DNA from 4 places in the Ectopseudomonas hydrolytica genome. Region 3 is predicted to be linked to each of the others. Evidence: riboswitches for the same ligand, from Rfam matches in the RefSeq annotation. Region 3 holds a riboswitch; each other region holds the start of a gene.

Region 1 (3,200 bases), 2.6 Mb from region 3:
AGATTCTCGCCGACCAGCCGCTGATGCAGAACGTGCTGGCCGATCTGGCCCTGGAGAGCGAGGCCGCCCTGGCGCTGTGCATGCGCATGGGCCGCGCGCTCGATCATCTGCATGACGAGCAGGAAGACAAGTTCGCCCGCCTGGTCACTGCGGTGGGCAAGTACTGGATCTGCAAGCGCGCCCCGGAAATGGTCTACGAGGCCAGCGAATGCATGGGCGGCGCCGGCTACGTCGAGGAAACCATCATGCCGCGTCTGTATCGCGAGGCGCCGGTCAACTCGATCTGGGAAGGCTCGGGCAACGTGCAGTGCCTGGACGTGCTGCGCGCCCTGTCCAAGGAGCCGGGCGTACTCGATGCACTGTTCAATGAGCTCGGTGACGGCCATGGCGATGCACGGCTGAAGGCGCATATCCAGCGACTGAAAACCGACTTCAGCGACACCGCCGACATCCAGTACCGCGCCCGCCAGCTGACCGAGGACATGGCCGTGGCGCTGCAGGCCAAGCTGTTGCTGGAGGCCGGCAACAGCGTGGTCAGCGACGCCTTTATCGCCAGCCGCCTGGAAGGCCGCGGCCGCGTCTACGGCACCCTGCCGCGCGGCGTCGACGTCGAGGCGCTGGTGGCGCGCAGCACGCCGCATCTGCTGTAAGGGGCGATAGTCCCGGAACGAAGCGCCGGCTATTCAGCCGGCGCATAACGCGGGTCAGTAGTCACTCTCCAGCACTTCACGGTCGTAGAGCGCCTGGATCGGGCGTGCGTTCATCGCATACAGGTGCTGGAACTGCTCCAGCTGTGCATGGGACAGTTCGACCGGCTGCTTCAGCACGCGCCATTGCACGTTCTCGCTGCACGGCGGGGTGGTCAGCGAGCCGGCGAAGGCGTAGTAGCCCTGCTGCTGCGGCAGCACGGCCTGCGGGGTGAAGCTGCCGGCCAGCTCGACTTTCTCGCCTGCCTTGGGCGGCATGGTGTCGAACACCTGACCCAGCGCCTGGTTCTGCGCGCCTTCCTTGAACAGCACCGCTACCACCGCCAGGCGGCCGTCGCTGGCCTGGTGGACGAAGTGCGCCACCATCGGGAACGCCTGCCCGGCAATGTGCTCCTCGCTGGGCGTATGGAAATGGAATTGCACTAGGCGGTAGGGCTTGCCGTCGATCTCGATGCCGCCGGCATTGGCCAGGTTTACCTGAATGGTGTGGCCGTTGTTTACCACCTCGGCCGGGCTGACCTGGTAGTCGAAGGCGAGGCGCGGCAGGGAGGCTCGGGTGGCATTGCGGATATCGATGGGCGACTGGGCGTGGCCGATCGCGCAGGTTTCGTAGCCTGGGTCCAGCTGGGCCCAGTGTTCGGGGCCTTCGTTGCCGTTGTAGCTCCAGTGCGGTTGCTGTTCGGCGGCCATGGCGCCGGTTGCGAACAGGGCGGTCAACGCAACGATCAGGGTCTTCTTCATATGCGCTCTCGTGACTGGATGATGGGCCTGCAGGCTCGCGTGGGCAGAGGCCGGCGCGAGTGCAGAAATACTACGCTTGCTTTGTAATATGAAGTTACATATACGCCTGGCGGTGTGACGCTTTCCGCATCTGTGCCGCATCGGCCGTGTTCGGGACAGCGTTCGTTCAGCCAGCGCGGCGCAGCTGCCGGAAAGTGGCCTGCGGCCTGCACGTGGCTCGGTCGCCCACCTGACCCGTGCGGCGGCGAGTGCGGATGCTGTCTTTTGCTCCGGCGGCGGAGTAAGGTTGCCGCCGATGGTTCCGCCGCCTCTGGCGCGCGGATGAAAAGGGAACAGGGTGCGGCGCCGCGTCGCCAATGCCCTGGCTGCCCCCGCAACTGTAAACGGCGTACGACGCTCCCTATGCCACTGGCCGCCAGGCCGGGAAGGCGAGCGAAGTGGCAAGCCGTGAGCCAGGAGACCTGCCATCGGCAAACGGGCGATTCGCCCATCCTTCATCCGAATCGTCGCGCGGTGGGCGCGGCCAAGGAACTCGCATGCATATCGAACCCGGTGTCGTCGAAGGCGCCAAGATCTTCCTCAGCTACGCAACCGCTGTCGGCGCCTTCGGCCTGACCGCCAAACTGGCGCGCGATGCCATCCGCGACAACGGCGGGGTGACGGCCCTGGCGCTGCGCAGCCTGCTGACCACTGCTTTGGTGTTCTGCTTCTTCGAGGTGTTGCCGCATCACCCGGTGGGTGTTTCCGAGGTGCACCTGATCCTCGGCTCGACCCTGCTGCTGCTGTTCGGCGCCGGCGCTGCCGCCATTGGTCTGGCCGCTGGCCTGTTGTTGCAGGGGGTGCTGTTCGCTCAGTTCGACCTGCCGCAGTACGGCATGAACGTCACCACCCTGCTGCTGCCGTTGTGGGGCATCAGCCTGCTGGCCAAGCGCATCGTCGCGCCGGGCACGGCCTACGTGGACCTCTCCTACAAGCAGGCGCTGGCGCTGTCGACCGCCTACCAGGGCGGTATCGTCGCCTGGGTGGCCTTCTGGGCGTTCTACGGTCAGGGCTTCGCCGGCGAGAACCTGGCGGCTGTGGCCAGTTTCGGTCTGGCCTATATGAGCGTGATCCTGGTCGAGCCGCTGATCGACCTGGGCGTGCTGGCCGCCGCCAAGGCCCTGTCGCGTTTCAGCCAGGGGCCGCTGTTCAACGTGCGTCTGCACCACAGCGCCGCCTGAGCACGCGCCGCTAACGGCGGCGCTGCCAGATCATCTTGCCGGTATTGCTCTCGGTGACCAAGTACTGGTCGCTGAAACGGTAGTAGGCGGCCGGTTGATAGTCGGCAGCGCCTGCCAGGCGCACCAGCAGCATGCCGTCCTGGCTGCGCCAGTGGCCGCTGTACTGCACCTCGCCGGGGCTGTCATAGCTCCAGTCGCTGCCGCCATCGATCGAGCGGGTCCATTGCGTGACACTGCCATCGGCGTTCAGCTGCAAGGTCATCAGGGTCGTGAACGAAGCGAAACTGGCACCGCCGCTGTTGATGATCTTCTCGTGCACCCAGGTGCCGATCAGTGCCGGGTCCTGCTTGCCCGAGGTGGCTGCCGGCGGCGTTTGCGCGGCGGGGGCTGCGGCAACGCGCTGGAACAGGGCCTGGCGCTCGAGCACCTGACCGTTGCGCGGATCGCGCGCGGCGATGCTGGTGTTGAGCATGGCATTGGCGTAGGTGGCGTTCATGTTGGCCAGCAGCAGCCCTGACTGCGGTTCGCTGAT
Region 2 (3,200 bases), 1.8 Mb from region 3:
CCGCCGGGCTTGAGTGCGGCCCAGCAATCATCCAGCACACCGGGCACGGTGACGCCGCCGCCGATGAAAATGGCATCCGGCGCTGGCAGCCCGATCAGGGCCTCGGGCGCATGCCCGGCGACCAGTTGCAGCCCGGGGACGCCGAGGGCATCGCGATTGTGGCGGATATGGGCCTGACGCCCTTCGTTGGCCTCGACGGCGATGGCGCGGCAGGCCGGGTGCGCGCGCATCCATTCGATGCCGATGGAGCCACAACCGGCGCCCACGTCCCACAGCAGCTCACCGGGCAGCGGCGCCAGGCGCGCCAGGGTCACCGCGCGCACGTCGCGCTTGGTCAGCTGGCCGTCGTGGCGGTAGGCCTCGTCAGGCAGACCACAGGTCGGTGGCAGCAGGTGTGCTCCGGCGTCGGCCAGGCATTCCACGGCCAGCAGGTTGAGGTCGGCGCCGCGCGGCAAGTCCCAGCTCGCGGCCAGGCCCTCGATGCGGCGCTCATCCGGCCCGCCAAGGTGTTCCAGCAGGGTCAGGCGACTGGCGCCAAAACCGCGTGCGCACAGGGCTTCGGCGACCTGCGCGGGCGTGTCACCATCGGCGCTCAACACCAGCAGGCGCATGCCGGGAAACAGCCGGGCGTTGAGCGTGGCGAGCGGCCGGCCGACCAAGGAGACCACATCAATCTCCTGCAGCGGCCAGCCCAGACGCGCAGCCGCCAGCGACACCGAGGACGGCGACGGCAGTACCTGCAGCTCATCGGCCGGCAGCTGGCGCGCCAGGCTGGCGCCGACGCCGTAGAACATCGGGTCGCCGCTGGCCAGCACGCACACCGCCTCGCCACGCCGCGCCAGCAGCGGTTCAAGGTTGAAGGGGCTGGGCCAGGTTTCCCGCTCGCCACCGATGCAGGGCGGCAGCAAGGCCAGCTGACGCGGCGCACCGACGATGCGTGTAGCCGCCAGCAGCGCGCGGCGCGCGGCCTTGCCCAGGCCGGGGTAGCCGTCTTCACCGATGCCGACCAGGGTCAACCAGGGTTTCATCTACCTTCCTCGCAAGTAGCCGACAGGGCGCGTGTCGCGACGCCGGGCAAAGCGGGCATAATACAGCCTTCGTCGGTGCCCCTTATAAAACGGGCCTAAGAGGGAACACGGTAAAACCGTGGCTGCCCCCGCAACTGTAAACAGCGAGTCCAATGCAATCGGCCACTGGGTGAAAGGCCGTTGAAAAACGTAGGCGAGGTAGGCAAGACAAGGCAAAAACGGCCGAAAAAGCGCAGTTTACGTGTTGTAAATGAGCATTTTGAGGCCGTTTTTAACGCCGTATTGCCAACGTAGGTAGTTTTTCAACGGCCTGTTAACCGGGAAGGCGCAGCGGATCATGACCTGTCAGCCAGGAGACCTGCCGACGAACGCTGGTCGCGAGTGCCAACATCGGGCGGGGTGTACCGATGCCATGGAATCCCCCTGTGGGCGGATTTCGCTGGTTCGGTCGCCGCGTCGTTAGCCACAGGTGACCGCTTGCACACCTCCATTCGCCCTTCCGCCTGTCCCGGCCTGCTGCGCATCGTCCCCGCGCTGGACGGTGGCATCTGCCGTATCAAGCTGCCCGGCGGCGTGCTGCGCAGCGCCCAGGCGCGCGCGATTGCCGAGGCGGCGCGGCATGGCGCAAGCGGCGTGCTGGAGCTGACCAACCGCAGCAACCTGCAGATCCGCGGCGTGCTGCCCGGCCAGGAAAACGCGCTGATCGACGCGCTGCTGAGCGCCGGCCTAGGCCCGCGCGTGGCCGCCGCCGACGATGTGCGCAACCTGCTGCTCAGCCCCGCCGCCGGCCTCGACCCGCACATGCGGATGGACGTGCGCCCACTGGCCGGCCAGTTGCTCGACCTGCTGCAGGACACCCCGGCGCTGCATGCCCTGTCGCCCAAGTTCGCCCTGCAACTCGATGGCGGCGAAGCCTTGGCCATGCGCGAACACCCCCACGACCTGTGGCTGGCGGCCGACGACGAACACCACTTGCTGCTGGGCCTGGCCGGCTGCCCTGGCGATGCGCCCGTCGCACGCGTCGAAGCGAGCCAGGCGCTCGAGCTGGTTCGCCAGCTGCTGCTGCTGTTCCTCGAACTGGCCACGCCCGAGCAGTCGCGCATGCGCCAGTTGCTGACGCAGATCCCGGCCAACGAACTGCTGCAACGCCTGCAGGCGCGCCTGGATTCTGCCCTGCAGCCGGCCCCGGCCACCTGGCAGCCCGCCGCCACCATCGAGCGCGCGCCGGCGGGGATTTATCCACAGGCGCAGAGCGGCCTGTGCATGGTCGCCGCTGGCGCCCAGCTGGGCCGGTTGCACGCCGAACAACTGACCACGCTGGCCGAGCTGAGCGAGCGCCATGGCGATGGCGAGCTGCGCCTGACGCCCTGGCAGGGTCTGCTGCTGGGCAACGTCCCCGAAGCCCGCGCCCGCGAACTGCTGGCTGAGCTGGACCAGCTGGGCCTGCTGACCCAGGCCGACGAGCCGCTGCTCGGCCTGGTCGCCTGCACCGGTTCGGCCGCCTGCGCCCGCGGCTTGGCCGACAGCAAGCACCACGCCCTGCACCTGGCCGAGCTGCTGCGCGCAAGCCGCGCCCGCCCTCAGGTGCACCTCAGCGCCTGCCCGCGCAGTTGCGCCAGCGCCCGCGTGCAGCCCTATACCCTGCTGGCCAGCACGCCCGATCACTACCAGCTCTACCAACGCACGCCCGAGGCACCCGGTTTCGGCCGTCTGCTGGCGCCGGCCATGACCATCGACGAGGCCGGCGCCTGGTTCGCCCGCCAACACCCCGCAGGAAAACCCGATGCTTGATTACATCCGCGACGGCCAGGAAATCTACCGCCGCTCCTTCGCCACCATCCGCGCCGAGGCCAACCTCGACGGCATCCCCGCCGACCTGGAGAAACTCGCCGTACGGGTGATCCACGCCTGCGGCATGGTCGACGTGGTGGAGGATCTGCGCTTCTCCGCCGGTGCCGGCGCGGCCGGTCGTGCGGCGCTGCTAGCTGGCGCGCCGATTCTCTGCGATGCGCGCATGGTCGCCGAGGGCATCACCCGCCCGCGCCTGCCGGCGAACAACCACGTGATCTGCACCCTGCATGACGCCGGTGTGCCGGAGCTGGCCCGCGAAGTCGGCAACACCCGCTCGGCGGTGGCCCTGGAGCACTGGCGCGAGCACCTGGAGGGCAGCGT
Region 3 (3,200 bases):
GTTGCGCCGTTCGTCGCGAGACGGCAGAGTAGAGCGCATCCAGGCTCAGGATCGCCTCGCTCATGCCCGTTACGACCCGTGTTGCCCTGCTTGTTCTCGCCTTGCTGCTGAGTGCTTGCAGCAGTCGCGCTCCCTCTCCCCAGCCCACCTATATACCGCCTTCCACTGCGTCCCATTACCAGGGGGGCGCCGAGGATGTGCTGTTTCGTGCCCTGGGTTTGGTCGGTACACCCTACCGCTATGGCGGTAACACCCCGGATGGCGGCTTCGACTGCAGCGGCCTGATCGGTTACGTGTACCGGGATGCCGCGGGCATCAGTCTGCCGCGCTCGACCCGCGAGCTCAGCGCGATGCGCGCGCCCAACGTCCGGCGCGACGCCCTGCAGAGCGGCGATCTGGTGTTCTTCGCCACCAATGGCGGGCGCGCCGTCAGTCATGCCGGCATCTATGTCGGCGAGGGGCGCTTCGTCCATGCCCCTTCCACCGGCGGTACGGTGCGTCTGGACAGCCTGGCCAGCGGCTACTGGCAGGGCGTCTACCTCGATGCCAAACGCATCATCACCCCCGAACTGGCGCGCAATCCCTGAGGCGAGCGTGACTCAGCGTACGCTGCAACTCGACGACGCCCTCTACCAGTACCTGCTGGATGTCTCCCTGCGCGAGTCGCCGCTGCTCGCCCGCCTGCGTGAAGAAACCGCGCAGCTAAGCCAGGCGCGCTGGCAGATTGCGCCGGAGCAGGGGCAGTTCATGGCGCTGCTGGTGCGCCTCACCGGCGCCCGGCGGATCGTCGAGGTGGGCACTTTCACCGGCTACAGTGCGCTCTGCATGGCGCAGGCCCTGGGCGAGGGTGGGCGCCTGATCTGCTGCGACCTGCCTGGAGACTACAACGCCACGGCGCGCCGCTACTTCGCCGAGGCCGGGGTTGCCGAATCCATCGAGTGGCGGCTGGGCCCGGCGCTTGAAAGCCTGGCGGCGCTGGCTCGAGAGGGACAGGGCGTCTTCGACCTGATCTTCGTCGATGCCGACAAGGCCAACTATCCGGCCTACCTGGAGCAGGCCCTGTTTCTGCTGCGTCAGGGTGGCCTGCTGCTGTTCGACAATACCCTGTGGAGCGGTCGGGTGCTGCAACGCTCCCCCGACAGCGAAGACACGCGCGCGATCCAGGCGCTCAACCTGGCCCTGCGTGACGACCCGCGCATCGATCTGTCGCTGTTGCCGCTGGGCGACGGTCTGACGCTCTGCCGCAAGCGTTAGCCGGGTATGGCCGATCCCATCCGTTTGCCGCCTCAGCCCGAGGTTTGCGAGCTGTGCGCCAGGCCAGTCGCATTGACCCGCCACCATCTGATCCCCAAGGCCCTGCATGACAAGGTCTATGTACAGAAGCGCTATGCGCGGCATGAGCGCATTACCGCCACGCTCTGGGTCTGCCGGGCTTGCCATAACCAGATTCACCGCCTGTTCAGCGAAAAGGAGCTGGCGTTGACTTACAACAGCCGTGAGGCGCTATTGAGCGATGAGCGCATGCGTACCTTCGTTGAGTGGCTGGCGCGCAAACCACCGGGCTTCGTGCCGAAACATTGACTGTCGTTGACGCACGAGGCTGTCAGCCTCTACCCTGCGCGCCTTGCTTCAGGTGCCCCGCGTCGTCTCCATCGACGGCGCCGGGGTGAAACAGGGAAGCCGGTTCCAATGCCGGCGCTGCCCCCGCAACGGTAGGTGAGTCAAACGCTGTTTCAGGCCACTGTGCAATGCACGGGAAGGCGCAGCGTCGAACCTTTCAGGTTCGCTCACGAGCCCGGAGACCGGCCTGTCGCAGTTCCACGGCATCGCGGAGGGCGTTGTCCGGCCAGTGCTCCGCTTCTACCGGGGCCTCGGTGTTGCCTGCCTTCCGCTCGCCTGACCAGCCATTGGCGCCTGTATGAGGTCGCGCGGATCATCGCGATTCTTCATAGTCGTTCGCACTGTTCCTGAAGCAGGCAACGCGGGCACCTGACTTGCAGGAGCACAGCATGAGCGAATCCGCCGAACGCGACGCCCGCCACAAGGCGCGCATGCAGCGCAAGAAAGCCCTGATCGACGAGAAGATCGCCCAGGCCCAGGATGAATACGGCCTGCTGCTGGTGCACAGCGGAAACGGCAAGGGCAAGAGCAGCAGCGCCTTCGGTATGGTCGCGCGCGCCCTTGGCCACGGTATCAAGGTTGGCGTGGTGCAATTCATCAAGGGCGCGGCCAGCACCGGTGAGGAAACCTTCTTCCGCCGTTTCCCCGAGGAAGTCAGCTACCACGTGATGGGCGAGGGCTTCACCTGGGAGACCCAGGATCGTCAGCGCGACATCGCCAAGGCGCAGGAGGCCTGGGCCGTGGCCCGGCGTCTGCTCGGCGACGAGTCCGTTGGCCTGGTGGTGCTGGACGAGCTGAACATCGCCCTCAAGCACGGTTATCTCGAACTGGATGCGGTGCTGGCCGATATCGAGGCCCGGCCGCTGCTGCAGCACGTGGTGGTGACCGGCCGCGGTGCCCTGCCGGGGATGATCGAGGCGGCCGATACGGTCACCGAGATGAGCCTGGTCAAGCATGCGTTCAAGTCTGGCGTGAAGGCGCAGAAGGGCATCGAATTCTGATGACGACACGTCACTGTCCGGCGTTGCTGATCGCCGCCCCGGCTTCCGGCCAGGGCAAGACCACCGTCACCGCTGCGCTGGCACGTCTGCATACGCGCCAGGGTCGGCGCGTGCGGGTGTTCAAGTGCGGGCCTGATTTTCTCGACCCGATGATCCATGCCCGCGCAAGCGGCGCGCCGGTGTACCAGCTCGACCTGGCCATGGTCGGTGAGGCGGAGAGCCGTCGCCTGCTGTGGCAGGCTGCGGGCGAGGCGGATCTGATCCTCATCGAAGGGGTGATGGGCCTGTTCGACGGCAAACCCTCGGCGGCGGACCTGGCGCGTCATTTCGGCGTGCCGGTGCTGGGCGTGATCGACGGCGCGGCCATGGCGCAGACCTTCGGCGCCCTGGCCCATGGCCTGGCCACCTTCCAGCCCGATCTGCCCTTTGCCGGCGTGCTCGGCAATCGCGTTGCCAGCAGCCGTCATGGCGAGATCCTGCGCGATGCCCTGCCGCCGAGCATTCGCTGGTTCGGCGCCTTGCCGCGCAGCGCCGCGGTGGAGTTGCCCAGTCGCCATCTGGGCCTGGTGCAGGCCGCCG
Region 4 (3,200 bases), 1.9 Mb from region 3:
ACGGTGCGCTGCCTGCAGGCCGAACCGGCGCCGCCGCGTGCCGAGATCATCGGCGCGCGCGGGCCGTTCTCTTTGGACGAGGAACGTGCGCTGTTCGCCCGTATCCGCTGCGATGTGCTGGTAAGCAAGAACAGCGGCAGCGCCTCCACCGAGCCCAAGCTGCAGGTCGCCCGCGAACGGGGCCTGCCGGTGCTGCTATTGCGCCGCCCGCAGTTGCCGGCTGTAACGCGCCAGTTCGAGGAGCTGGACGCTCTCTACGAGGCGCTGTCCTTGTAGGGCGGGTGAAACCCGCCAATGCCGGCCTGGCGGGTTGCACCCGCCCTACGCTTGCTGCGCCTGCGCTGATTCCGTAGGGTGCGCCGCGCGCACCGGGGCTTCTAGCACCTGCCGGATTGCCTCCGGACCACGACGCGCTGCTAGACTGCCGGCCCGTTCTGGAGACCGTCATGAGCCAAGCCCCCTACGCCCGCGTTCTGTTCATCGGCCCCGGCCTTGGTCGTGGTGCCTCGGCCGAGCGTCTGCAGCGGCGCGTCGAAGCACTGCTGGGCGAGGCGCATCTGCATGACAGCGAGCAGGACGGCTGCTGGCAGGCCATCGCTGCGGCGCCGCGACCGCTGCTGGTGGTGGATCTGGAGCCGCGCGCCGATGCTGCGCACCGTGACTGGCTGCGCGAACGCATCGCCGAGCGCGGCGATGGGGCGGGCGTGTTCGTGGTCTGCGCGGCGCTGGAGGATGCCTGGCTCGATGGCCTCGCTGCGCTGCTGGCGCGTCGTGAGGCGCACCTGCCCTGCAGCGACGTGCCGCCGGTGCCGGCGCAGCACGCCTGGTCGCAGATCCCACCACATGCGCAGCGCCTGCTGCTGTGCAACGGCCCGCGCTGCACGCGCAAGGGCGCGCTGGGCCTGTGGAAAACCCTGCGTCAGCGGCTCAAGGCCGCCGGCAAGCTGGAGTGCGACGGCGGTGTGCATATCACCCGCAGCCAGTGCCAGTTCCCCTGCGACCTGGGCCCGACCGCGAGTCTTTATCCACAGGGCGAGTGGTACGGCATCAGGGACGAGGCGGCGGTGATCCGCCTGGTCGATGAGCGTCTGGTGGCGGGCAGGGCGCTGCCGGAGCTGCGCATCGATGAGCCGGGCGGCGCCGGCGAGACAGGCACGAACCCGCGTCCTTGAAGCCTCGCGCCTTGACTTGAGCGGGTGTGGGTGGTCATATCCGCCCCGCTTCAGGTGTCTCACGCCGCCGCGCGTGAGGTGAAACGGGAAGTCGGTTGAAGTCCGACGCTGCCCCCGCAACGGTAAGCGAGCGACCGCATCGATACGCCACTGTGCGCCACGCGCATGGGAAGGCGATGCGTTCATGACCCTCGCAAGCCCGGAGACCGGCCTGGAGTCATTTGTCTGGCAACCCGCGGTGGGCGGGCGTTGACTCCAGTAGGGCGCCGCCGTGCCCCTGTCTGCTGTTGCGCATTTCCATCGGATTGCCGTGCCTTCCCTCTACCGATGGAACCCCTATGGCGCGCCATTTCCGCTACAAGAACCTTTTTGCCTTGCGTCCGAACGAAGGGCACGAGCCTGTCAGCTGCTGCCTGCGTAAAGCGATAATGTTATGTTATAACAATAACATTATCGCCTCAGACCGTGCCGGCGAGGAGTCGAAGCTGAACGCTTGCAACTCGCCCGCACGTGGCCTGGAGCGACTCCACGAACCCCCTCGAAGCCCCGGAATCAATTACGTGCAGCACCTTCTACGTCACTGCCCCCTGCCATTCGCGCTGCTGCTTGGCGGTGTGGCCATGGCCAGCGAATCTCCTGTCGATCTGCCCGCTGTCACGGTCCAGGCGCAAGCCGTGGAGGAGGGCGAGAGCGATCTGCATACGCCCACCACGTCCGGCTCGCGCCTGGAGCTGTCGGCGCTGCAAACCCCGGCCAGCACCAGCAGCCTGAGCGGCGCCGAGGTACGCGGGCGCAACAACCTCACGGTGCAGGACGCGGTGACCCGCACACCGGGCATTAGCAGCATCGGCTCACCCGGCAATGGCGGCACGGCGCTGTCGGCGCGTGGTTTTACCGGCCATGCGGCGACCATGCAGCTGTACGACGGCACCCGTCAGTACGTCGGTGCCGGCACCGTGACCTTCCCGGTGGACACCTGGTCGGTGGCGCGTATCGACGTGCTGCGCGGCCCGGCCTCGGTGCTCTACGGCGAGGGGGCCACCGGCGCGGTGATCAACGTGGTGCCGAAGAAGCCCTTCGCCGGCGAGATCCGCAACCAGCTGCGCCTCGGCTACGGCAGCGACGACCGCCGTCAGGCCGCGCTGGACAGCGGTGGTTCGCTGAGTGACGAATTGAGCTATCGCTTCAATGTCAACCAGCAGGCCAGCAATGGCTGGGTCGACCGGGGCGATTCGGACAGCGTCGCGCTCAGCGCCGCCCTGCGCTGGGACGCCCATGACGACCTGAGCTTCACCCTGTCCCACGACCATGGCGACCAGAGCCCGATGCGTTACCTCGGCACGCCGCTGGTGGCCGGCAAGTACCGCGAGAGCATCCGCGAGCGCAATTACAACGTCGCCGACGCGGATATCCGCTACAACGACCAGATCACCCGCCTGGTGACGGACTGGCGCATCAACGACACGCTCAGCGCCAGCAACCAGCTCTACTACATCAAGACCCAGCGCTACTGGCGCAATGCCGAGGCCTATCGCTGGCAGCCGGGTGATACGGTCGAGCGCAGCGAGTTCTACCGGATCAAGCACACCCAGGAGCAGGTCGGCGACCGCCAGACCTTCACCCTCGATCACGCCCTGTTCGGCCTCGATAGCCGCACGGTGGTCGGGGTGGATTACAACCGCATCCACTTCGCCCGCCAGCACGATTTCGCCAGCAGTTTCAGCGACAGCGTGCCGCTGGCCGGTTCCGGTGGCGGGCAGTACCAGAGCACCGATCCGCTCGGTTACGGCCCGCGCGAGCGCAACCTGGCGCGGCAATTCTCGCTGTTCGCCGAGAACCGTACCCAGCTCACCGAGCGCCTGGCGCTGGTCACCGGCGTGCGCCGCGATCAGGTGCATATCCAGCGCGACAACCTGGTGAATGGCAGCAGCGCCGATCGCAGCCTGAGCGGCGACAACTGGCGCGCTGGGCTGGTCTTTGCCCTGACCCCCGATCTGTCGCTGTACGGCCAGTACGCCACCAGCACCG

The links. Region 3 has a riboswitch for cobalamin ahead of cobO (cob(I)yrinic acid a,c-diamide adenosyltransferase). Riboswitches for the same ligand answer to the same signal wherever they lie in the genome.
Region 1: linked by a shared signal. The riboswitch ahead of L1F06_RS20845 (energy-coupling factor ABC transporter permease) and the one ahead of cobO (cob(I)yrinic acid a,c-diamide adenosyltransferase) in region 3 are both predicted to bind cobalamin.
Region 2: linked by a shared signal. The riboswitch ahead of cobG (precorrin-3B synthase) and the one ahead of cobO (cob(I)yrinic acid a,c-diamide adenosyltransferase) in region 3 are both predicted to bind cobalamin.
Region 4: linked by a shared signal. The riboswitch ahead of L1F06_RS24665 (TonB-dependent receptor) and the one ahead of cobO (cob(I)yrinic acid a,c-diamide adenosyltransferase) in region 3 are both predicted to bind cobalamin.

What each region holds. Positions count from the first base shown of each region.
Region 1 covers NZ_CP099397.1:4,437,406-4,440,605, reverse strand. The annotation lists gene L1F06_RS20855 (acyl-CoA dehydrogenase family protein) at 1-650, shown strand, start outside; gene L1F06_RS20850 (carbonic anhydrase) at 705-1,448, opposite strand; cobalamin riboswitch at 1,728-1,931, shown strand; gene L1F06_RS20845 (energy-coupling factor ABC transporter permease) at 1,985-2,668, shown strand; gene L1F06_RS20840 (hypothetical protein) at 2,679-3,200, opposite strand, start outside.
Region 2 covers NZ_CP099397.1:5,247,148-5,250,347, forward strand. The annotation lists gene cbiE (precorrin-6y C5,15-methyltransferase (decarboxylating) subunit CbiE) at 1-1,028, opposite strand, end outside; cobalamin riboswitch at 1,085-1,408, shown strand; gene cobG (precorrin-3B synthase) at 1,506-2,819, shown strand; gene L1F06_RS24690 (precorrin-8X methylmutase) at 2,812-3,200, shown strand, end outside.
Region 3 covers NZ_CP099397.1:1,804,434-1,807,633, forward strand. The annotation lists gene L1F06_RS08350 (C40 family peptidase) at 63-587, shown strand; gene L1F06_RS08355 (O-methyltransferase) at 595-1,254, shown strand; gene L1F06_RS08360 (hypothetical protein) at 1,261-1,581, shown strand; cobalamin riboswitch at 1,615-1,825, shown strand; gene cobO (cob(I)yrinic acid a,c-diamide adenosyltransferase) at 2,010-2,621, shown strand; gene L1F06_RS08370 (cobyrinic acid a,c-diamide synthase CobB) at 2,621-3,200, shown strand, end outside.
Region 4 covers NZ_CP099397.1:5,243,333-5,246,532, reverse strand. The annotation lists gene L1F06_RS24675 (cobalt-precorrin-6A reductase) at 1-276, shown strand, start outside; gene L1F06_RS24670 ((2Fe-2S) ferredoxin domain-containing protein) at 447-1,172, shown strand; cobalamin riboswitch at 1,208-1,401, shown strand; gene L1F06_RS24665 (TonB-dependent receptor) at 1,793-3,200, shown strand, end outside.